4 regions of the Rhizobium sp. BK312 genome follow, and region 3 is predicted to be linked to each of the others. Evidence: riboswitches for the same ligand, from Rfam matches in the RefSeq annotation. Region 3 holds a riboswitch; each other region holds the start of a gene.
The links. A riboswitch is a leader RNA that binds a small molecule or an ion and turns the genes downstream of it on or off. The one in region 3 is predicted to bind cobalamin.

Region 1 (3,876 bases), on a different contig from region 3:
CGCCGTTCGTGATGAATCCGGCAAGGTTCGTCTCAAGCAGAGTGTCAATCTGACGGCGGCAGGCGCCGCAAGCGGTGGTCTTTCGGGCGCTCTCTGGGGTTCGCTCGTTGGTCTGCTTTTCCTCAATCCTCTTGCTGGGCTCGTCGTCGGCGGCGCAATCGGTGCCGGCTCCGGCGCTCTTGCCGGATCGATGGCCGATTACGGTATCGACGACGATCTCATGAAGCGTCTGGCCGAAACCATTCCGGCGAAGAGTTCCGCGCTTTTCCTCCTGATCCGCAAGGTTCAGCCGGAAAAGGTGCTTGCCGAATTCAAGGGCGAACATGCGCGATTGCTACGCACCTCGCTATCGCCCGAGCAGGAGGCGCGGCTGCGCCAGGTGCTTGTCGACGAGACCTCACCGGCGCCTGAAGCTTCCGCCACCGTCTGAACGTAAATCCGATCTCTACTCCTATCGGCGGCGGCGGCTGTGCTTTCGTCCGGGAAGCACGGGGCTCAGGGATTGAACGGCGCGCTCGCCATTGCCTGCGCGCCTTCCCTAATCGCGCAAATACTGCCATTGTAGGTCATGCGGTCATTCACTAGCGGCAGCAGGGAGAGGGCAAGCCCCGGACGGCCATTGTCAGCACACGTTTCCAGGCGAAAACTTGCGCGATGACCGATCCTGTAATTCGTCAAAGCCAGCTGCCGTCAAAACCCAAAACATCGCTGATTCAGACCAAACGCGCGGCGCTGCAGGCGCTAAGGGTCATGATCGCGTGCACGATCACCTACGCCATTTCACAGCATCTCCATCTCCAGCAGGGCTATTGGGCCGTCTTCACGGTACTGATCGTCATGCAGGCGTCGGTGGGCGCGACCGCTGGAGCGGCTTTCGACCGGCTGGTTGCGACAGTCGCAGGCGCCGTGCTCGGAGGTGTTGCGGTATTCGTCACGCCGCAGGAGCCGCTTGCGATTGGCATTGCCCTGATCTGCGTCGTCGGCGTTTCAAGTTTCGCGGCGGTGCGCGTGCCTCGTCTGCGCAATGCCGGACTGACGGCCGCGATCGTCATGCTGACACATTCCGCCGCCGTTCCCGTCGAGATTTTCGTGATCGATCGCATTGCCGAAATTACCCTGGGCGGTGTCGTCGGCGTGCTCGCCAGCCTGTTCATCCTGCCGACGCGCTCGCGGACTATGGTTTTGGATCGCTTCGGGTCGGCACTCGATGTCATGGCGCAGATCTTGCGAAGGCTTGCAGTCGGGGTCGAAAAGGGCGAGCCTGTATCGGCCACCGAGGCAAATATCGCCCTGCGTCAGTCCTTGATGGCGACGGAAGCGCTTTTGACCGACGCGCAGCGCGAGCGCGCTTTCTGGCTGACACGACAGGGAATTTCGGAGGCCATTCCCCGTTCGCTCTGGCGCATCCGCAACGACATGACCTATCTCAGCCACATCGTGGAAACACCTTTCCCGCCGGCGATTGTCGAAGCGATCGGGCCGCAGGCAGGCGGAATGCTGGAGGCACAGGCCCGCTTTGCGGAGACATGCGGCCGGGCGTTGCGTGCCGGTGGTGAAATCGATCCGGATGTGCTTTCGGCAGGCGACGCGGCTTTCGACGCCGCGTTTAGCACTCTTCAGACTTCGGAGGCTGCCCAGTCGATGGGATTTAGCGAAACGGGCCGGTTGTTCGGTCTCGATTTCACATTGCGACGCATGCGCCAGAATTTTCTCGATCTCGCCGACCGCATCCGCGAAAGCAACGTCAATTGAAAGGCTCCAGCCTGTTTTTGGCCAGTCCCAAGTCTCTGCGTTGGGTGCGATGGTCGACATCCATCAACATGGAAATCCGATTGAGGCTGTCGAAGCAGTTGACGCAATTTTAACCGAGGATACTATATATAGTGTTCGAGGTTCTTCTGATTCGCAAGGATTGGAGGCTAAGATGGGAATCCGGTCGGCGAGCATGATGATTGCCAAGCCGGAGCTGCCCCCGCAACTGTGAGCGGCGAGCATTCGTTTGATGACGTCACTGAGGCCTTGTGTCTTGGGAAGGCAGGACGAATGTTATGACCCGCGAGCCAGGAGACCTGCCTTGAGCAATAACGTCCACGGGCGGGGTGTCCGACTGGCGAGCGATGGTTCATGCGGCAGGATCGCCGTCATCGCTTCCTTGAAGACCCCGCATGAATAACTTCGGGGTGAATCCATGTTCTTGAGTATTCATAGTCGCCCGCGCGAATGACGGCCGCTGAAATGCGTCCGGCCGCCGGCTAGGCTTGCCTCCACTTTTCACCCGCCGAGCGGGCATCATCCGATGCTCGAGCGATTTTCTGTGCCCATCCATACGAGGATACCTCATGAGCATTACCGTCTACAGCAAACCCGCCTGCGTCCAGTGCACGGCAACCACCCGCGCGCTTGATCGCCAAGGCATCGACTACACCATCGTCGACGTATCGACCGATGCCGCCGCCTATGAGCTGGTGCAAGGTCTCGGCTATCGTCAGGTTCCGGTTGTTGTCGCCGGGGAACTGCATTGGGCCGGCTTCCGTCCCGACATGATCAGCACCCTCGCTTAAGGATCCGGGCGGTGGGCGAGATCGTCTATTTCTCCAGCCGATCGGAAAATACCCATCGCTTCGTTGTCAAGCTCGCATTGCCGGCTGCTCGTATCCCGCTTGTCGCGGGCGACGAGTTTCGTGCGACCTCGCCCTACGTTCTGATCGTCCCGACCTATTGCGGCGAAGGCGGAAAGGGGGCCGTGCCCAAGCAGGTGATCCGCTTCCTCAACGATGCGGGCAACCGTTCGAACATCCGCGGAGTCATCGCCGCGGGCAACAGCAACTTCGGCGCGACCTATGGGATCGCCGGCGACATCATCTCTGCCAGATGCCAGGTGCCGTATCTCTATCGGTTCGAACTTCTGGGCACGGATGAGGATGTCGCCAATGTCAGACACGGATTGGAACGATTTTGGACACGCTAAGCTCTTCTTTGTCGCGGGATTCGGGCGAAAAAACGCAGAGCACTTTTTCTGCTCCCACGAATGATCGGCCAGCCAAGGCCGCGGAAATGGCCTTGGATTATCACGCACTGAACGCCATGCTGAACCTCTATGACGAGCACGGAAAAATCCAGCTCGACAAGGATCGCATGGCGGCCAAGCAGTACTTTCTCCAGCACGTCAATCAGAACACGGTCTTCTTCCATAACCTGAGGGAAAAGCTCGATTACCTGGTGACGGAAGGCTACTACGAACAGGAGGTGCTGGATCAATATTCCTTCAATTTCGTGCGCGATCTCTTCGATCACGCCTATGCGAAGAAGTTCCGTTTCCCGACTTTCCTCGGCGCCTTCAAATACTACACCAGCTACACGCTGAAGACCTTCGATGGAAAACGTTATCTCGAGCGTTATGAAGACCGCATCTGCATGGTCGCGCTGACGCTGGCGCAGGGCAGCGAGCAACTTGCCCGCGATCTGGTCGACGAGATCATCTCCGGCCGGTTCCAGCCGGCAACGCCGACCTTCCTCAATGCCGGCAAGAAGCAGCGCGGAGAGCTGGTTTCGTGTTTCCTGCTGCGTGTCGAAGACAACATGGAATCGATTGGCCGCGCCATTAACTCGGCTCTGCAGCTTTCGAAACGCGGCGGAGGCGTGGCGCTATCGCTCACCAACATCCGTGAGGCCGGTGCGCCGATCAAGCACATCGAGAACCAGTCGTCCGGCATCATTCCCGTCATGAAGCTGCTGGAAGATTCCTTCTCCTATGCCAACCAGCTTGGGGCGCGGCAGGGGGCGGGCGCCGTCTATCTGAACGCCCATCACCCGGACATCATGCGCTTCCTCGATACTAAGCGCGAAAATGCCGACGAGAAGATCCGCATCAAGACG
Region 2 (3,876 bases), on a different contig from region 3:
CCATAGCCAAGACCGAGGATCATGATGCAGACCGCCCCGGTGGAGGCGCCGGCGGAAATCCCGAGCACAAAGGGTTCGGCGAGCGGATTGCGCAGCAACGCCTGCAAGACCACCCCGCTCAAGGCAAGCGACGCACCGGTGCTTGCAGCAACGAGCGCGCGGCTCAGGCGATAGTCCCAGACGATCCCCTGATGGATCCGGCTGAGTTCGAAGCTCGTTCCGAACAACCGGTTCGAAACGGCCTTTACTGTGGTCGACAGCGGGATCGAAATCTCGCCGATCGATACGGCGAGGCTGATCATGAAGGTCAGAAGAATGACGGCAGCCATGGCGAGCGCCAAGAGCGCCCACCATGTCCTGCGTTTTGCGGCGAGACCCATATCTTACAGCGCCAGGCCGAAGGACTTGATGCCCTTGGCCAATACTTCAATGCCGTCGATGGTGCGGATGGTCGGGTTCATCGACTGCGCATCCATCATGACAAAATGCTTGTTCTTAACGGCGTCGAGCTGGCTGGTGACTGGATCTTTTTCGAGGAAATCGACTTTGACCTTCGGATCGTCGGCCGCATAGCGGCGGCGGTCCATGGTGGCTATGACGATCACGGCCGGGTTGGCCTGCGAAATGGTTTCCCACCCGACCATCGGCCATTCTTCTTCCGTCGTCACCACGTTTCTGGCGCCGAGCGTCTTCAGGATATAGGCCGGCGCGCTGTTCTTGCCGGCGATATAGGCATCGCCATTGACCTCCTTGCTGGAGAACCAGAACACGATCGGAAGATCCTTGGCCTTGGCAGCGGCAATCGAAGCGACTGCATCCGCCTCGCGCTTTTTCAGATCCGCGATCAGGGCATCGCCACGATCCCTAACGTCGAAGATCTGCGAGAGCTCGACGATTTCCTGATAGACCAGATCCATCGTGAAAAGCTCCTTGCGCACACCATCGCCGCCATCGGTATTGACCTTGGCGACACAATCGGTCGGAGCAACATAGGTGTTGATCCCGAGTTCCGAAAATTGCTGGCGTGTGCCGACGGAACCCTGCGCGCCGACATGCCATTCGAATTCGGCAGCGACGAGATCCGGGGCCTTGCCAACGACGGATTCGAAGCTCGGATCGTTATCGGCAAGCCGCGGGATCTTGCTGTTGACCTCGGCATATTGCGGCAGAACCGGGCCGACCCAGACCGCCGTTCCGGCAATCTTGTCGGCAAGGCCGAGCGAAAAGAGGATTTCAGTCATGCCCTGGCCGATCGAAACGATCTTGGCCGGAGCCTTTTCAAAAGTGACCTTCTGACCGCAATTATCGATGGTGAGAGGATATTGGGTGGCGGCAAAACCGGAGCCGGCAAAACCGGTCAGCCCAAGTGCAAATGCAATGGTCGTCAAAAAATGGCGCATGAAAGGTCTCGATAGGATTAAGGAAACGGGGCGGCGTCAGCGCGATCGCGCTGAGAAAGACGGCCGCCGGCTGCGGAGATCCCAATCAAGGCCGATAGGTGTCGGATAATGTCGAAGGCGCAGGTCAATCATTCTCTGTCCTTTCCGAGCATCCCCGCCCGGCTGATTGGATCGTGATCGACGGCAGGTCTCCTGGCTTGCGGATATCTGACGATCATCGGCCTTCCCGCAAGCATGCTTGCAGTGGCGTGGCTCAAAGCCTCAGGAAGGAACCAGCAGGCTGGTCATTCCCGGATGATCGGCAATCCGCTTACAGTTGCGGGGGCAGCCACGGTCTAGGTCCCGCTTGGGTCATCCTCACCGTGTTCCCTATTAATCCCCGCGGAGTCTTCCTTGGGGAACCGTCACGTCCAGTTATTCCGGACTGCCCCGTTCCGTCAAGGACGCTTGGATAGAAATGAGACAGAGCACGCCATGCCCATGAGAAGGAAAGGCGGCGAGCCTATACGGCCTCCGCCAGTTCCACGCGATTTCTCCCGCCCGCCTTCGCGCGATAAAGCGCCTTGTCGGCGGCCTCAAGCACATGTTTGAAATCCGTCGTCGGTTCGAGGGAGCAGGCGATGCCGATGCTGACCGTGACATGGACGGCCTCCTGCTCGAACATCAGGGTTGTGTCCTCGATGTCCTTGCGAATTTTCTCCGCGACGGCAGCCGCAGCCCGCGTATCGGTGTTGGGCAGCAGCACGACGATCTCCTCACCGCCATAACGAGCGGCAATGTCGGTCTTGCGCACGGTTTGCCTGATGACGTCGGCCAATCGCGCCAGAACGGTGTCACCGAAGGAATGGCCCCAGCTGTCGTTGATCTTCTTGAAGTGATCGATATCGAGCATGATGATCGAGAAGGGGATACGCCGCATGCCCGCTTCCTTGCTGCATCGATCGCCTTCGCGCTGCAGCACCCGGCGGTTGGGAAGCCTTGTCAGCGGATCGAGGCTCGCTTCATTCTCCAGCGCGCGCTGGATGCCAATGCGATATTGCTCCCGCTGCAAGAGATCCGACAACAGCATGACACCGAGGATATTGACGATCGTTACCGGAAGTGTTGCCGAGATAAGAAGGGCGCGCGCAACCGCCCACGGAAAAAGGAAAACAACCACAATGGATGAACAGGTCGCCAGACCGAACAGAGCCGATCGCCGCCATCCCGTGCCGGTCCATTGCCGCGGCAGCAGAGTGAGTACATAGCCGGCGATTGCAACGATCACGATGCCGGCCACGCCGACCACCGCGCCCATGCCGCCCACCATGTACCGAAACAGCGCCATCATCGCCGCAGCGACAATGGTTCCCAAAAGGCCGCCATAGATTGGCGTAAGGACAAGGAGGATCGACCGGCCATCCTGGATCACACCTGGCATCCATTGGATGGGATCGCCCATGGACAGGATGCCGACCAGCCCGAACAACAGCCCGACGGCCACGGATTTCAAAGCGCCGCGCTCGACGATACGGATGACCCAGGAATAGGCATAGACAATAATCGCCACCTGGCCGAGGACACGTATTAGCGAGATCAGATGTGTTTCGACTTCCATGGCGATTCCCAGTCTTCGCAACGCGCCGCGATAGATGAGCTGCGGCGGCATGGTCGAAGTCCTTACGAGATACCATGCGATCTCTAAAAATAGTTTATATGCTTCTCATCGATCGGCACTGCGGCGGCATCGCGGCACGAATTGACGCATTGCGCTTGTGATAGGCCTGCCCTATGACTGAAACCTTATCCGCGAATGCGGTGGTGGGGACAAGCATGCGGAAGACGATTTCGCGAACATTTCAGTGGAGCGCGCGCATTCTTTGCGCCGTTGCGCTGTTGCTCGTCGGCTTCGCCCATCAACCGATCGTCGCAACCGCGGACGAAATATCCCCGATCGAGCTTGCCCAGTACCGGCTTCCGGATGGCTCCCTGCCCGTCCTTTGCATCACCTACAAGGATGCCGACGGCAAGGTGCATGGGAAAGCCTACGCACCCGGATGCGAGGCATGCCGGATTGCGTCCGCCGCGATGCTGCCGGGGCCTCCTACCGACATTTGTGGGCGCCTTGCCTCTCCGCGTGGAGAGACGGTCGTCGCACGATCGGAGGCGTTCCACCGCCAGCTTTATCCGCCGAATACAGGCCCGAGAGCACCACCCCTCCCCGACATCGTTGGCTGAACCGGCATTGCGGCTTTCGTCGCGATGCCCGCCGTCAACGCTGCCGCTTGCGCGACCATCACGTCGCGACATCTGAGGATTGGTGTTCACAGCTGCATCTTGCCGAACGAAGCAGGCCGATTGGTCGGCTGCTCAGGGAAAGCAGGCCGCGCCAAACGGCGAACCGTCTCGCCGCCCCCTCCTCAGATCGCCCCTTGCGGCAGCCCGCCGATCTTCGGAGGATTTCATGTCTACCTTTACCGCTGCAGAGCCTGCGGCC
Region 3 (3,876 bases):
CCCGCCAATGATCGCGACGGCAAGCGAGCTCATGCCGACGACTGCGTAGACGGCCGGCGTCAGTGTGGCGTGATCGAAATAGGGTGCGCAATAGGCGAAGATCTTGCCGAGCAGCGCGCCCATGAACAGCGACGCAAAGAAGAGACCGCCTCTGAAGCCGGAGCCGATCGAGACCGCTGATGCCAGGGACTTCAGGATGAAGACGCCGACAAGTGCGCTCAGCGTCACATCGGTCGAAAGATTGAGATGCAGGGCGCCATGGCCGGCAGATAGAACCTGCGGCGAGATCAACGCCAGTGTTCCCACCACCAAGCCGCCAAGTGCAGGGCGGAAAGGCGGCGCGATCGAGCTTTTGCGCGCCAGTTCCTCGACCCATGCGACGCCCTGCATGATCAGGATGCCGATACCGGCGCAGAAGGCACCGAGCAGAATGGCCGGAAGATAATCCGCCGGAACGATCGCCCCGAAATGATCGATATCGATGGCGAAGTCGTCGCCGGCAAGCAGTCTTGCGATCATGGTCGAGATCAGCGCCGAAACGACGACAGGTGTCAGGGTCACGATCGAATAGCTGCCGATGATCAGCTCGAAGGCGTAGAAGGCGCCGGTGAGCGGCGCATTGAATGCTGCGGCGATGGCGCCGGCCGCGCCGCAGCCGACGAGCATGCGCAGATCCGCGCGGCGCATCTGCATCTTGTAGCCGAATTTGGAGGCAATGCCGGCGGCAATCTGTGTGTAACCTGCTTCAAGCCCGACAGACGCGCCGAATCCATTCGAGATCAGGTTCTGCACGGCAACGATGATACTGTCGGTGAGCGACATGCGACCGCCGTGCAGCGCATTGGCTTCGATCGGGTCGACCATCGGCTTTTTGCGCGTGCGGGACAATATGTAGAGCAGGATGCCGAGAATGATGCCGCCTGCGATCGGTGCGATGAACACTACCGATTTGTCCCGAATTGCCATCGCCGCCGAACTCAAGCGTTCGTAGTCGGTTATGCCATAGATGACGCTGTGAAGTTTGCGCGAGATATAGCTCATCGCCGTCACCGCACAGCCGGATACAATGCCTACCAGCGCCCCGGCGAAGACAAGTCCCAATTCGCCACGGCGCAGCAATGCCCTGAAGCGACCGAGATCGAATAGGGCCGAGAAGACGCCGAGGCGTCGCGGTTGGAATTTCTGCAGCATGGGAAACGGACGATACGTTTTACTCGAATGTGAGAGCTTACCCTCTATAAACTCCTAACATCAAAGAAATACGGCAAAAAAGCCGCTGGTTTCATGGGAATTTTCAGCCGATTTCGCAATCGGGACGGCGCAGGTCGCATCCATGCCCTTGATTGACTTGACGTAAGTGAAAGCCTAATCATTGCCGGCATAACGAATGGTTCCCGAGCGGCGATCTGCCGCATGGGATGAAAAGGGAATGTGGAGGGACGGACCCAATCCGGGCGTTCTCATCACAGCCGACCCCGCGACTGTAGAGCGGTCAGGGTCTTTCGTTCGGTTTGAAACCTATTCCATCGATGGTTCGCATGGGGCGAACGGGGCGGGACAGGCTCAAGTCGAAAAAGCCACTGGCGTGGCATCATGATCAACCGGGGCTGGACGCCTCCAATTCTACGAATCGTCCGCCTTTTCATGATGGACTGCCGGGAAGGCGAGAAAGATCCGCTTGTGCACGATTGGGGGCGACCGGTTTCGGTCCGCCCCCGTCGCGGCGCCTTATCCGCGAGCCAGGAGACCTGCCATGCGTGCCAGGCACAAAGCCTATTATGGAACGTCAGTTCCGCTGCCAGCACGGAGGTTGTCATGGCGCAAGACGAGTTTTCGGCGTGTCGGCGCCCGTTTTCCGGTTCCAGCGATGTGCTGCCGACCCTCGCTTCCGCGTGGGAGCGGGCATAGCGTATGTCGTCTTCGACTTCCCGAGCAGTCTTCGTCCTTGGGGGCGCGCGTTCCGGCAAATCCAGGTTTGCCGAATCCCTGGTTTCGGACACGGGTCTTGAACGTCACTATGTGGCGACAGGGCAGGCATGGGACGACGAGATGCGCGAGCGCATCGCGAAGCATCGTGCCGACCGCGGCGACCTTTGGCAAACGCATGAGGAGCCGATCGATCTTGTCGGGCAGCTTGCCGCCATTGACGCCGAGGGGCGGGCAGTGCTTGTCGACTGCCTGACGCTATGGGTCACCAATCTGATGATGGCCGAGCGTGACATGGCGGCGGAGTTTGCCGCCCTGACCGCATTTCTGCCGACTGCGCGATCAAGGCTTGTTCTCGTCTCCAACGAAGTGGGCTTGGGAATCGTGCCAGAAAATCGCATGGCGCGCGAATTTCGCGATCATGCCGGCCGTCTGCACCAAATGGTCGCAGCGGCAAGTGCCGAAGTCTATTTTATCGCAGCGGGCCTGCCGCTGAAAATGAAGGGTTGATGCATATGAACCAGGAAAAGATTCCCGCCACCGTCATCACCGGCTTCCTCGGAGCCGGCAAGACGACGATGATCCGCAACCTCCTGCAGAATGCCGGCGGTAAGAAGATCGCGCTGATCATCAACGAATTCGGCGATCTCGGCGTCGACGGCGACGTGCTGAAGGGCTGCGGCGCGGAGAACTGCACTGAGGATGATATCATCGAGCTGACCAACGGCTGCATCTGCTGCACCGTGGCCGACGACTTTATTCCAACCATGACGAAGCTTCTGGAGCGAGATGCGCGCCCCGACCACATCGTCATCGAAACGTCAGGCCTTGCTCTGCCGCAGCCGCTGGTCGCTGCCTTCAACTGGCCCGACATCCGCACCCACGTCACCGTCGACGGCGTCATCACCGTCGTCGATAGCGCCGCCGTCGCCGCCGGCCGTTTCGCCGACGACCACGACGCCGTCGAGGCTGCCCGCGTCGAGGATGATTCGCTCGACCACGAAAGCCCCATCGAGGAGCTTTTTGAGGACCAACTGACCTGCGCAGATCTGATCGTGCTCAACAAGACCGACCTGATCGATATCGACGGTCTCGGCCGTGTCCGCGCCGAAGTTGCCTCACGCACCAGCCGCAAGCCGACGATCATCGAAGCGAAGAACGGCGATGTGCCGGCCGCCATCCTGCTTGGCCTCGGAATCGGCACGGAAGACGATATCGTCAACCGCAAATCCCATCACGAGCTGGAGCATGAGGACGGCACGCCGCACGACCACGACGAATTCGACAGCTTCGTCGTCGAACTTGGCCCGATCGCCGATCCGGCAGCCTTCGTCGATGCGCTGAAGGGCGTGATTGCCGAGCATGACGTGCTGCGTCTCAAGGGCTTCGTCGATGTTCCCGGCAAACCCATGCGCCTGCAGGTGCAGGCCGTCGGCAGCCGCGTCGACACCTATTTCGATCGCGCCTGGACACCGGGCGAAGCCCGCGCGACCCGGCTCGTGGTGATCGGTCTGCACGAGATGGACGAGACGATCGTGCGCAAGGCGATTGAGGCGCTGGCCTAAGGGAAATCCATGCATCTCCTCCTGGCACAGAAGGGAACGATCAGCGACGGCGAAGAGGCGATCGACCTTGGGCAGTCGCCCGGCGATATCCTCTTTCTGTCGGCTGCCGATACCGAGCTTGCGGCGATTGCCGCGGCGCATGGTGAGGGCGACCGTTCCCTTCGGCTTGCAAGCCTGATGAGCCTCAAGCATCCGATGTCCGTCGATACCTATGTCGACAGGACAGCGCGGCATGCGAAGCTCATCATCGTGCGGGCGCTGGGAGGGGCGAGTTACTTCCATTATGCTCTGGAAGCGCTGCATGCCTGCGCGGCGCGCCAGGGCGCCTTGATTGCGGTGTTGCCGGGGGATTCGAAGCCGGATCCCGGGCTGACGCCATTCTCCA
Region 4 (3,876 bases), on a different contig from region 3:
GCATGCCTGGCGCCTCGATGGCAGCGGAAGCCTTCTTCTTGCGCTTCAGTGCCTTGCCGGCCACCCGCTCGATCTCGCTTGCCGCCAGCCCGCCGGGCCGCAGCAGGCGCATCTCGCCATCCTCAACCTTGACGATGGTCGACTCCACGCCGACGACCGAAGCCCCGGCGTCGAGGATGAGCGTGATCCGCTCTCCGAGATCGTCGTCCACATGATCGGCGCTGGTGGCGCTGATCTTGCCCGAGGTATTGGCGCTCGGTGCTGCAAGCGGCCGATCAAAGGCGCGGATCAGCTCGCCGGCAAAGCCCTGGGGCACGCGGATGCCGACCGTGTCGAGGCCGGCGGTTGCCAGCGGATGAATGCCGCTATCGGGCTGGAGCGGCAGCACCAGCGTCAGCGGCCCGGGCCAGAAGGCTTCCGCGAGCTTGCGCGAGATGGGGTCGAAGATCGCATAGCGCTCGGCCATGGCGAGATCGCTCATATGGCAAATCAACGGATTGAAGCGCGGCCGGCCCTTCGTCTCGTAGATCCGGGTAATGGCGGCGGGATTAGTGGCATCGGCGGCAAGCCCGTAGACCGTCTCCGTCGGCAGCCCGATCGGCAGACCCTCGGCAAGGGTCGCCGTCGCCACTTCTATTGCCATTTGCGGATGTTCGAGAATGTCTATGTGTCGTGCCATGGCCTGCCTGCTTGCAGTTCAGGCCGTTTCTTATGCTCTTCGAGTTTTCGGATCAATCGTCAAAGCTGGCGAATGATGTCGCGGAGCTGCTCGTTGCGGGCGCCGAGGAGAAGAACATTGCGGATGGCGATCTGCGGATCGTGGGTGTGGAACAGCACGCCGTTGCCTCTGACGTCGCGATTGATCGTCAGCTTCTTGTCTTCCGTGTCCTTGTCCGGATGGATCGCGACGGCGAAATACATCCGCGAATATTTGAGGCTGATGTCTTCGAAGAAGTTCTCTTCCTGGCCGATCCGGGCGAAGAAGTTGGCGATATAGAAAGCCCAGTTCACGTCCTCATAATGCGCGAACTGCGTCCGCGCCGCGGTCACGTGGCAATAGCCGAGATGCGGCGTGTCCTTCAGCGTGTGATGAAAGATGAGCTTCGGGAAGCGGATGGACCTATGGAAATTGTTGAGCCGGTCGTGGGTCTTCTCGCCGGCGTCCCTGAGCTTCAGCGCCGTATGTTCGGCCACCTGTTCGTGGGTGAGGTATTCCCGCTCTTCCGCCAGCCAATGCGGCCTGTTGCGGTTGATACGGCCGGTGCGCAGGAATTCGGTGTACCCCGTCGTCGATACCGGCTGCGCCGGTTCGGGCTCGGCGGGCTTCCCAGCGTCGAAATATCTGAGTTTGGCCATGCCGGATCTCGCTATAAAACTCTTTGGCGATATGATGAACCACGGAGCTTGAGCCGAGCTTGATCGTGCCGGATTGAAGGCGCCCCGATAGCGGCTCCGTTGGCGCTTTCTGCCGCCCAATTGTTCCCCTGATTGCCGGCCATTCGCTGACCTGTCGCAATCAGGATAAAGCGTCATTGGCGGAATGGATATGCGATGCTTTGACCATCTCCGATGCAAGCGCCCAAGTAATTGAATTGCCTGTCAATATTCTCACGCTATGCAACCGTCCTATCGTCCGGTTTCACCTGTCGTCAAATTCGAAGCCGATGTCGCATTGCAGCGCAGCGGCAGACGCGGCCGAGAGCTATGATGATATCAATCTCAAGGTGCCGTCTGCTAGGGAGACGGAGAATTGGGAAGCCGGTCAAAATCCGGCGCTGCCCCCGCAACGGTGGTGGAGTGAGGCATGGCGGATAAAGCCACTGGGCCGATTGGTCTGGGAAGGTGCCATGGGGTCCTGGCAACAGGGCCGCTCCAGAGCCCGGAAACCAGCCTTGGGCACATATGGTTTACTGACCGCGGCGGGCGGTCGGGGGATTGCTTTCGGCCGTTCCCAACGGCCTTGCATGTCCTCTGCTCGTCTTCCGGTATTGCGCAAGGATAGGCAAATGGATATCGGCAGCAAAGTTCTGCGGCAACTGAAGAACCACCGGACGGGTTTCAGCCTGGAGCAACCCTTCTACACTGATCCGGAATACTTCAAGCTCGACATGGAGACGATCTACTATCGCGACTGGCTGTTCATCGGCCATGATTGCGAAGTGCCGCGTGCGGGCAATTACTTCACCGTCCAGATCGGTGATTATCCCGTCGTCATCGTCCGTGGCCGCGATCAGGTCATCCGCGCCTTCCACAATAGCTGCCGTCACCGCGGCTCGCGCGTCTGCACGACCGAGCGCGGATCGTCGGCAAAGCTCGTCTGCCCGTATCACCAATGGACCTACGAACTCGACGGCTCGCTACTCTTTGCCCGACAGATGGCCGAGGATTTCGACAAGAGCCAGTATTCGCTGAAGCCGGTTCACTGCGAAAGTGTCGGCGGCTACATCTTCATCTGCCTCGCGCAGAACGCTCCCGATTTCGCGCCGGTTCGCGCCACGGTCGAGCCCTACATGGCCCCGCATCGCATCAGCGAAGCCAAGGTCGCCTTCCAGAGCACGATCATCGAAAAGGGCAACTGGAAGCTCGTCTGGGAAAACAACCGCGAGTGCTATCACTGTGCGGCCAATCACCCCGAACTCTGCCGCACCTTCCCGGAAGCTCCGACGGTTACCGGCGTGCAGGGCGCGATGAGCGATCCCGTCATCACCGAGCACTGGGCGCGCTGCGAAGCCGCAGGCCTGCCGAGCGAATTCAAGATCTCTCCTGACGGACAGTTCCGCACCGCCCGCATGCCGCTGATCGAAGGCGCCGAAAGCTACACCATGTCCGGCCAGAATGCCGTCAGGCGGCCGCTCTCGCCCGACGTGACGATCAACGGCATCGGCACCATGCTGCTCTTCCACTATCCGACGACATGGAACCACATGCTCGGCGACCACGCGATTTCCTTCCGTGTCCTGCCGATCAGCGCCGAGGAAACCGCCGTCACCACGAAGTGGCTCGTTCACAAGGATGCGGTCGAAGGCGTCGACTACAATCTCGAGGAACTGACGCACGTCTGGACCGAAACCAACGATCAGGACCGCCGGATCGTCGAGGAAAATGCCTTCGGCATCCGCTCGCCTGCCTATGAGCCCGGTCCCTATTCGGAAATCCATGAAGGCGGCGTCATGCAGTTCGTCGAATGGTACACGACTTTCATGATCAACCGGCTGCAAGGCGACCAGGCCAAGCTGTCGGCGGTTGCCTGAGCATGAACATGGCCGTCTCCCTTCCGCATCGCCATCTCGACCAAATGCAGCCTTGGAGCGACAGGCAGCATCTGCTCGAATGTCTCTCAGTCACGCCCGAAGCGCCCGATGTGATGACCTTCACCTTCGGGTCCGATAAGGACAACTGGTTCCGCTATCTGCCGGGCCAGTTCGTGACGCTGGAGCTGCCGGCGGCTCCGGAGCCGGTCATGCGCACCTATACGCTGTCGTCCACGCCGTCGCGGCCCTTCTCGGTCGCCGTGACGGTGAAGGCGCAGAAAGATAGCATCGGCACGCGCTGGATGTTCGAGAACCTGAAGCCGGGTATGCGCATCAAGGCTTTCGGCCCGCTCGGCGATTTCAGCCACATCCGTCATCCGGGCGAGAAATATCTCTTCGTCTCGGCCGGCTCCGGCATCACGCCGATGATGTCGATGACGCGGTATATGTCGGACATAGCACCATTGTCTGACATTACTTTCGTCAATTGCTCGCGCAGCCCGACGGACATCATCTTCCGCTCCGAGCTCGAATATCTCGCCCGCTTCATGCCGAACCTCGATCTCGGCTTCATCGTCGAAGGCTGCGGCCGCACCGATCTCTGGTCGGGGCTGAAGGGCCGCAT

Region 1: another riboswitch for cobalamin. It lies ahead of nrdH (glutaredoxin-like protein NrdH); the one in region 3 lies ahead of cobU (bifunctional adenosylcobinamide kinase/adenosylcobinamide-phosphate guanylyltransferase).
Region 2: another riboswitch for cobalamin. It lies ahead of FHT85_RS13705 (ABC transporter substrate-binding protein); the one in region 3 lies ahead of cobU (bifunctional adenosylcobinamide kinase/adenosylcobinamide-phosphate guanylyltransferase).
Region 4: another riboswitch for cobalamin. It lies ahead of FHT85_RS09510 (aromatic ring-hydroxylating oxygenase subunit alpha); the one in region 3 lies ahead of cobU (bifunctional adenosylcobinamide kinase/adenosylcobinamide-phosphate guanylyltransferase).

Annotation. Positions count from the first base shown of each region.
Region 1 covers NZ_JACHZP010000007.1:281,555-285,430, reverse strand. The annotation lists gene FHT85_RS21170 (DUF1269 domain-containing protein) at 1-430, shown strand, start outside; gene FHT85_RS21165 (FUSC family protein) at 655-1,752, shown strand; cobalamin riboswitch at 1,874-2,092, shown strand; gene nrdH (glutaredoxin-like protein NrdH) at 2,340-2,561, shown strand; gene nrdI (class Ib ribonucleoside-diphosphate reductase assembly flavoprotein NrdI) at 2,573-2,968, shown strand; gene nrdE (class 1b ribonucleoside-diphosphate reductase subunit alpha) at 3,055-3,876, shown strand, end outside.
Region 2 covers NZ_JACHZP010000004.1:310,811-314,686, reverse strand. The annotation lists gene FHT85_RS13710 (FecCD family ABC transporter permease) at 1-380, opposite strand, end outside; gene FHT85_RS13705 (ABC transporter substrate-binding protein) at 384-1,400, opposite strand; cobalamin riboswitch at 1,565-1,821, opposite strand; gene FHT85_RS13700 (GGDEF domain-containing protein) at 1,903-3,048, opposite strand; gene FHT85_RS13695 (hypothetical protein) at 3,213-3,617, shown strand; gene FHT85_RS13690 (PepSY-associated TM helix domain-containing protein) at 3,844-3,876, shown strand, end outside.
Region 3 covers NZ_JACHZP010000001.1:304,202-308,077, reverse strand. The annotation lists gene FHT85_RS01495 (chloride channel protein) at 1-1,191, opposite strand, end outside; cobalamin riboswitch at 1,372-1,771, shown strand; gene cobU (bifunctional adenosylcobinamide kinase/adenosylcobinamide-phosphate guanylyltransferase) at 1,912-2,436, shown strand; gene cobW (cobalamin biosynthesis protein CobW) at 2,442-3,491, shown strand; gene cobN (cobaltochelatase subunit CobN) at 3,501-3,876, shown strand, end outside.
Region 4 covers NZ_JACHZP010000003.1:193,314-197,189, forward strand. The annotation lists gene FHT85_RS09500 (L-threonylcarbamoyladenylate synthase) at 1-679, opposite strand, end outside; gene FHT85_RS09505 (DUF6656 family protein) at 739-1,356, opposite strand; cobalamin riboswitch at 1,706-1,910, shown strand; gene FHT85_RS09510 (aromatic ring-hydroxylating oxygenase subunit alpha) at 2,007-3,251, shown strand; gene FHT85_RS09515 (hybrid-cluster NAD(P)-dependent oxidoreductase) at 3,254-3,876, shown strand, end outside.